One region of the Epibacterium sp. ABV4_022 genome, then DNA from elsewhere that is predicted to be linked to it. Evidence: riboswitches for the same ligand, from Rfam matches in the RefSeq annotation. Region 1 holds a riboswitch; each other region holds the start of a gene.
What was found. A riboswitch is a leader RNA that binds a small molecule or an ion and turns the genes downstream of it on or off. The one in region 1 is predicted to bind cobalamin.
Positions count from the first base shown of each region.

Region 1 (2,256 bases):
ACTGTCCGGGCCGTTTGTTTGCGCGGGTGTGTGTCGGGCGAGCAGCGGCGCGGCGGCCAAAACGTCGCATCCGCAAAATAAAGGGGCCCCACACCCGTCAGGATGAAGGGCCCCCTGCAGAATACATGCGTGCCTACGAGGCAGACAAAGCACGCAGCATCCAAGCCGCTTTTTCGTGGAAGGCCGCGCGTTCGGTGGCCAGGTCACCCGTCACCATATCCTTGCGCTGTTCGGCCAGCTCGATCAGCGCGTGCAGGCGGTGGGCCAGACGCATATGGTCCCTTTCAAGATCCTTGCACATTTCCCCGGCGCTTGGCATCTGGCCGAGGTCGTCGACAATACTGTCGGACAAGACGCCGGTGATCTTGCCGGAGGTCAGGTGGCCGATGGCGCGGATGCGCTCTGCCAGCTCATCTGCGGCGGCAAACATGTTCTGGTACTGCTCTTCGGTCAGATTGTGCAGCGAGAAGAACAGCGGTCCTTCGACGTTCCAGTGGTAGATGTGGGTTTTCAGCGTCAGGCGGTAGGTATCCGCCAGCACGTCGCTCAGCCCCTCGGCGATGGCGGTGGTGTCCCGGACGCCGGTCTCGACAGGTGCGATTTGCGGTTTGACGTTCAATGCGGTGCTCATGTCATGTCCTTTCTGCGTGGAGTGTCGGTCGATCCGATGCGTGCCTTCGGGTCAGCGGCGAACTGCCCGAAAGATCAACGCGGCGACGAACATCACCAGGAAGATGAAAAAGAGGATCTGCGCGATCCCGGCCGAGGCGCTGGCGATACCGCCAAAGCCAAAGACGGCCGCGATCAGTGCGATCACCAGGAATGTCAGGGCCCAACCAAGCATGGGGTGCCTCCTTTGCCGTGTTACAGTGCCCACCCTGTGCGGGCCTCGCAGACACAACGGCGCGCGGCGCGAATTGTTCCCGGAGAAACGCATCGTCGCGCTGTGGCCCGGACGGGGGCCGCGTGCTGTCGGGCCTGTCGCCGGTTGCAAAACAGTTGACATATTCAGTCCGTTTGGCCCATGTCTGGGCCAGATGGTTCTCCGTCGCCTCAGATGCGCGGGGATGAAAAGGGAATACGGTGAGGTGTAGCCAAAAGGCGCCAAACCCGTGACTGCCCCCGCAACTGTGAGCGGCGAATGACCCTGCCTGATACCACTGGATGTCCATCCGGGAAGGTGCAGGGGAATGACGAACCGCAAGTCAGGAGACCTGCCATCTGACCCGATGTGTAACCTGGGCGGGGTGTCCCGGTGAACGGTGGTAGCTGTCTGACCTCCCGAGCCGGGAGCGACGCCAACCTGTGTTCTGCCTATCCCCCGCACACAAGAGCGGAGCCGCGGATGGCGCTGTGTGATCGAGACATGTGCAGAGCCGGTGACGCGCCGCGTGCCGCGCTTGCCCGGAGGGGGCGGTAATGGCTGCGACCCTGGAGGCGCGTGGCCTGACCTGGGCGCCGCGACGCCGTGGCCCCCTGATCCTGCATGAAACCAGTTTCCACCTGCCCGCCGGGCGCGTGCTTGGGGTGGTCGGCGCCAATGGCGCCGGCAAGTCCAGCCTGCTGCGGCTCCTCTATCGCTATCAGTCGCCGCGCAGCGGACAGGTGCTCGTCGATGGGACCGATCTGTGGGCCATGCCGCCGCGGCAGGCCGCGCGCAGGGTGGCGGCGGTGCTGCAAGAGCAACCGACCGATTTCGGCCTGACGGTGAAGGACATCGTGGCGCTGGGACGTCTGCCCCATCGCGACGGGCTGGCCACATCGGGTCAGCGGGATGCGGCGATTATTGACGCAGCACTGCGCAGGCTCGACCTGACCGGTTTTTCCCACCGCACGCTTGCCACCCTGTCCGGGGGCGAACGGCAGAGGGTCATGGTGGCCCGCGCCCTGGCGCAGGAACCGCAGGTGCTGATCCTCGATGAACCGACAAACCACATGGATGTGCGCCATCAACTCGAACTGCTGGCGCTGATCCGGAACCTCGATCTGACCATCGTGACCTCGCTGCACGATCTCAATCTCGCTGCCGAGGTCTGTGATGACATTCTGCTGATGGCAGAGGGCCGCGTTATGGGCTTTGGCACACCCGGCGTGGTGCTGTCCGAAACGCGCGTCTCCCAGGCCTTTGGCGTGCAGGCCCGCCGCGACCACCTGGCCCGTGCGGGCCGGGATCACCTGACCTTTCACTTGTCCAATATCTCGCAGGAACACACCTCATGAAAAATATCCTCTTTCCCGTCGCGCTGGCACTGGCAG
Region 1 is NZ_JBSWVA010000001.1:501,378-503,633, forward strand. It holds gene ACXAF5_RS02370 (Dps family protein) at 134-631, opposite strand; gene ACXAF5_RS02375 (DUF1328 domain-containing protein) at 683-844, opposite strand; cobalamin riboswitch at 1,022-1,236, shown strand; gene ACXAF5_RS02380 (ABC transporter ATP-binding protein) at 1,420-2,220, shown strand; gene ACXAF5_RS02385 (ABC transporter substrate-binding protein) at 2,217-2,256, shown strand, end outside.

Region 2 (2,256 bases), 420 kb from region 1:
TCGCCAGTACGGGAGAGAGACCGGAGGCGGCGGCAGGCATCATTATTGAGTTTCCCGACGATCATGCGCTGGCCTTTCATGTCGACCAGGTTGTCAGTGTCATGAACATTGAGGCAGGCGCGGTGTATGATTTTCCGCCCAGTGTCACCTCACGCCGGGAGCTGTTCAGCGGTGTGCATATTGACGAACAGGATGAGCAGTGTCTGGTGATCGACGTGGCCGCTTGCCGTCAGGACCCGGACCTGTTGCAACTGGCCGAAACATCGCATCGCCTCAAGACCACGCCTCAGATCGCGGTCAAAGATGCCCAGGGCAAACCCTCGGACCACCCTGTCGGCACGGAACCGGCGTATGATGAGAACCGTCTCGCCGCGCTGCGCTCTGCGTCGGGGCGCTATCTGACGGTTTCCGCAGGTGGGGACTTTGCCGTCCCGATCGAAGCCGTCAGCGAGATCATGCGGCTGCCGACCAGCATCTCAGGGGCAGATTACGACGGCCACCTCGCCAATCTCTCGTATCAAAGTCGCCTGATGCCGGTCTATGACTGCGCGCGCCGCCGCGGGCACGGCGATGGCCAGTTCGGATCGGAGTCCGGCATAATGATCCTGGAAAAGGACGGTCATCACTACGGTCTCGCGGTGGAGGCCATGAAATCGATCGACATCGGGCGCCTCAAGGGGTTTCGCCAGGCCGGTGGCGCTGCCAGCACCTGCCCGTCCGAACAATTGGTCGAACTGGGGTTCGGAACCGCGAAACGTTTGGTCGCCGTTGACGATCCGACCAGCCTGGTGCCGTGACCCCCTCGGAGACTGCGCGCGACACGTGATTCATCCACAGGAAAAGCCCCCCTGTGTGAATAACCATATATTGACAGTTCCCTAACAAAAGACGCAATATGCGGGTGCTTTGGTGCTTGCGGGGTGACTCGCGGGTGAAGAGGGAAGTCGGTGGAAATCCGGCGCTGCCCCCGCAACTGTAAGCGGCAAGCCTATCCTGGACCACTGATGCATGACCGGCATTGGGAAGGGGGACCGGGCGTCTGAGCCGCAAAGTCAGGAGACCTGCCAAAGCAACTGAACGACGACCGAGGCGGAGGGCCCGGACGCGTGGTTCGGTGCTTTGGTCAGCGCCGGGTTCTCGTGTCCGTTTTCGCCTGACCAGACATACGAGCAGATACCACCTGAGGGGACCTTGCAGATGAGCATCACTGTCTATTCTAAACCGGCCTGCGTGCAATGCACCGCCACCACCCGCGCGCTGGAGGCCAAGGGGATCTCTTTTGATCTCGTTGACCTGACCGAGGATGCCGCCGCCATGGAGATGGTTCAGGGGCTGGGGTATCGTCAGGCACCTGTCGTTGTCGCAGGCGACGATCACTGGGCAGGATTCCGTCCCGACCTGATCGGCCAGCTGGCCTAAGGCGCCAGAGTGGCCGGGCTTGTCTACTACTCCTCCCGTTCGGGCAATACGGCCCGTTTGATGGAGCAACTGGGGCTGGAGGCTCTGCGGCTGCCGCAGACAGAGCCTTTCCCGGACGTAGATGCGCCCTATGTTTTGGTCACGCCCACCTTTGCCGATGGCGAAGGGCGTGGCGCGGTGCCGAAACCGGTCATCAAATTTCTGAACAACGCGCGCAATCGTGCCCTTCTGCGGGGCGTGATTGCCGGGGGCAACCGCAACTTTGGCACCACCTTCGCCCTCGCCGGGGATGTGATCGCCAAAAAATGCAATGTCCCCGTCCTCTACCGCTTTGAGTTGGCGGGAACCGAAACAGACATCGCCCGCATCCGCGCGGGCCTCGCCCGGTTCTGGGCGGCACAGGAGCAGCAGACATGCTTGACGCAAGCGTAACCGCCGACCTCGACTATCACGCGCTGAATGCGATGTTGAACCTCTACGATGACGAGGGCAACATCCAGTTCGAGGCTGACCGCATGGCGGCCCGGCAGTATTTTCTTCAGCATGTGAACCAGAACACCGTCTTCTTCCACTCGCTGGACGAGAAGCTGCGCTACCTGGTTGAGGAAGGCTATTACGAACCCGAAGTGCTGGATCAATACTCGCTCAATTTCCAGCGCAAGATCTGGGACGCGGCCTATGGCAAGAAATTCCGCTTCCCGTCTTTCCTCGGCGCGTTCAAATATTACACGTCCTACACGCTGAAAACCCGTGACGGTCAGCGCTATCTGGAGCGTTACGAGGACCGGGTGGTGATGAATGCGCTGACGCTGGCGCGCGGGGATGAAAAACTCGCGA
Region 2 is NZ_JBSWVA010000001.1:924,374-926,629, reverse strand. It holds gene ACXAF5_RS04470 (chemotaxis protein CheW) at 1-797, shown strand, start outside; cobalamin riboswitch at 891-1,083, shown strand; gene nrdH (glutaredoxin-like protein NrdH) at 1,198-1,419, shown strand; gene nrdI (class Ib ribonucleoside-diphosphate reductase assembly flavoprotein NrdI) at 1,429-1,851, shown strand; gene nrdE (class 1b ribonucleoside-diphosphate reductase subunit alpha) at 1,833-2,256, shown strand, end outside.
Region 2: linked by a shared signal. The riboswitch ahead of nrdH (glutaredoxin-like protein NrdH) and the one ahead of ACXAF5_RS02380 (ABC transporter ATP-binding protein) in region 1 are both predicted to bind cobalamin.

Region 3 (2,256 bases), on a different contig from region 1:
GCGATGGCGACGAGGAGATCGTGTAGGTGCGGTGCACGGGGCCACCGGGAACCGGAATCTCAAGCGTCATGAACTGGCCGGGATCAAAGTCGAACAAGGCACCGGACGGCGCCTTGAAGGTGAAGGACGCGGTATTGTCCATCTCCGGTATGATGGAGACACATTCCAGCATCTCCGTATCATTCCAGATCGCGCGTTCACTCATTTTGGGCATTTGGTCTTACTCCGCCGCGATGGCTTGGGGATCGCGGTTGCGCTTAAGGGTATTGAGGTACCACTCCACGAATTGCAGCACGCCGCTTTCCTGCACCGCGGAATACGGCCCGGGCTGATAGGCGGGGGAGTTGATACCCATCTGGTTGTACTCGACGACCTCGCGGTCCTCGTCATTGGTGGCGACCCAGACTTCGGTCAGGCGATTGAGATCGTAGTCCACGCCCTCGACCGCGTCCTTGTTCACCAACCATTTGGTGGTCACTTCGGTTTCCGTCGGGCTGATCGGGGTGACGCGGAACACGATGGAGTGGTCCGACAGGAAGTGGTTCCAGGTGGTCGGATAGTGAAATTTCAACAAGGAGCCGGCATCGGCAAACGCCGCCCGCCCCAGCCAGCGCCGCACCGCCGTCTTGCCATCCAGGGTATAGCTTTCAGCGCCTTCCTTGAGCGGCATGCGGGCAATCCGAAACTGCCCGTCGTCGTTCAGGAAGAAGCTTGACGGCATACCGGCCCCTTCGCAACGGTCGAAATGCGCTTGCAGGTTGGCGGGGGTTTCGCCGCCCTCGATACCGGTGATCGACGGATCATCGGGGAAGGTCCGGCACAGGGAGGGGTGGTTGCCGCCGCAGTGATAACACTCGCGGTTGTTCTCCCAGACCAGTTTCCAGTTGCCCTTCTCCACGATCGAACTCTCGTAGGCCACTTTGGCGTTCGACAGGTCGTGCACGTCCAGATAGGGGCGAACCGTGTCGGCAAACGCGTCAAAGCTCGGGGCGTCCTCCGCAAGACAGATATAGACCAGCCCCGACAGTTCGCGGCAGTGGACTGTCTTGAGCCCGTGTTGTGCAGGGTCGAAATCCGGTCCCATATCCCGAGCCCAAAGCAGACGCCCGTCCAGCTCGTAGGTCCACTGATGGTAGGGGCACACCAGTTTCGGATTGTTGCCTTTCTTCGCCTTGCAGATGACAGACCCGCGATGCCGACAGGAATTGTGGAACGCCCGGATCACATCATCGCTGCCGCGCACGATGATGACATTAAAGGCCCCAACCTGATGGGTCACATAGCTGCCGGGCTTTTCCAGTTCGCAGGCGGGAATGGCAAAGAGCCACTCCTTGTAGAAGATCTCTTGTAGATCGGTCTCGAACACCTCGGCGTCGGTATAGAACGCCTGCGCGAGCGCATGACCCGGCGTATGATTGGCGATCAGCGCATTGAGATTGCTGTTCATTCCCTGACTCTCCTGCCGCCTGCTCGCGATCCTGAGACGGAGCGTCACGCGGTTGGTTTTTGTGCAGATGGCAATGGGAATCCGTCAGGTCGCAACGGAGGAAGCCGCGCCCTTCAAGATGCCCAAACCGCCACCCGCGGTTGACGATATCTTTCGAGGCTGGTTTCCGGGCTCAGGAGAAGACCAGATGGTCCAAGTGCGACGCCTTCCCGGGTTCCTCCCCCCAGTGGCCGATGTCACACCCGCTGTCTCCATGACCGTTGCGGGGGCAGCGCCGGATTTACACCGGCTTCCCAATTCTCCACCCGGACACGCCGGGCGGCACCTCTGGGACCGAGTTGTACCGAGATTCGCAAATCCCGATCTGCGATTTGCGACATTGTTTATTTGGTTCGAGACAAGGCGCGGATTCCCGGTGCGCTGCAGCGGCCCTGTCGACATGGTCTTGCCGGGACGGCCGCCGGCTAGTGCAGGCTAAGTCCAATCCGTGACGAGGTTCTTCTCAATCCGCTGTGGAACGCCTTGCTACGCAGCGTCTGCCGCGTTCACCGGCGATCGGATCCAACTTTTGGGTTGGCAAACCGGGGCATAATGGTGATCCTGCGCCCATACCGCGCACTTCAGATGCGTAATTGGGGAGGAAATTATGAAAAATGTCTTGGGGCTTACCGCCCTCGCAACCCTGACCTGTGCCTTTGCCGCCGAAGCCATGGCGACCGAGTGGAACGTGTCCGTCTGGGGCAAACGCCGCGCCTTTACGGAACACGTCGAAAAACTGGCGGAGTTGGTTTCGGAAAAGACCGATGGCG
Region 3 is NZ_JBSWVA010000002.1:51,598-53,853, reverse strand. It holds gene ACXAF5_RS19330 (FAD-binding oxidoreductase) at 1-214, opposite strand, end outside; gene ACXAF5_RS19325 (aromatic ring-hydroxylating oxygenase subunit alpha) at 221-1,447, opposite strand; cobalamin riboswitch at 1,588-1,791, opposite strand; gene ACXAF5_RS19320 (C4-dicarboxylate TRAP transporter substrate-binding protein) at 2,094-2,256, shown strand, end outside.
Region 3: linked by a shared signal. The riboswitch ahead of ACXAF5_RS19325 (aromatic ring-hydroxylating oxygenase subunit alpha) and the one ahead of ACXAF5_RS02380 (ABC transporter ATP-binding protein) in region 1 are both predicted to bind cobalamin.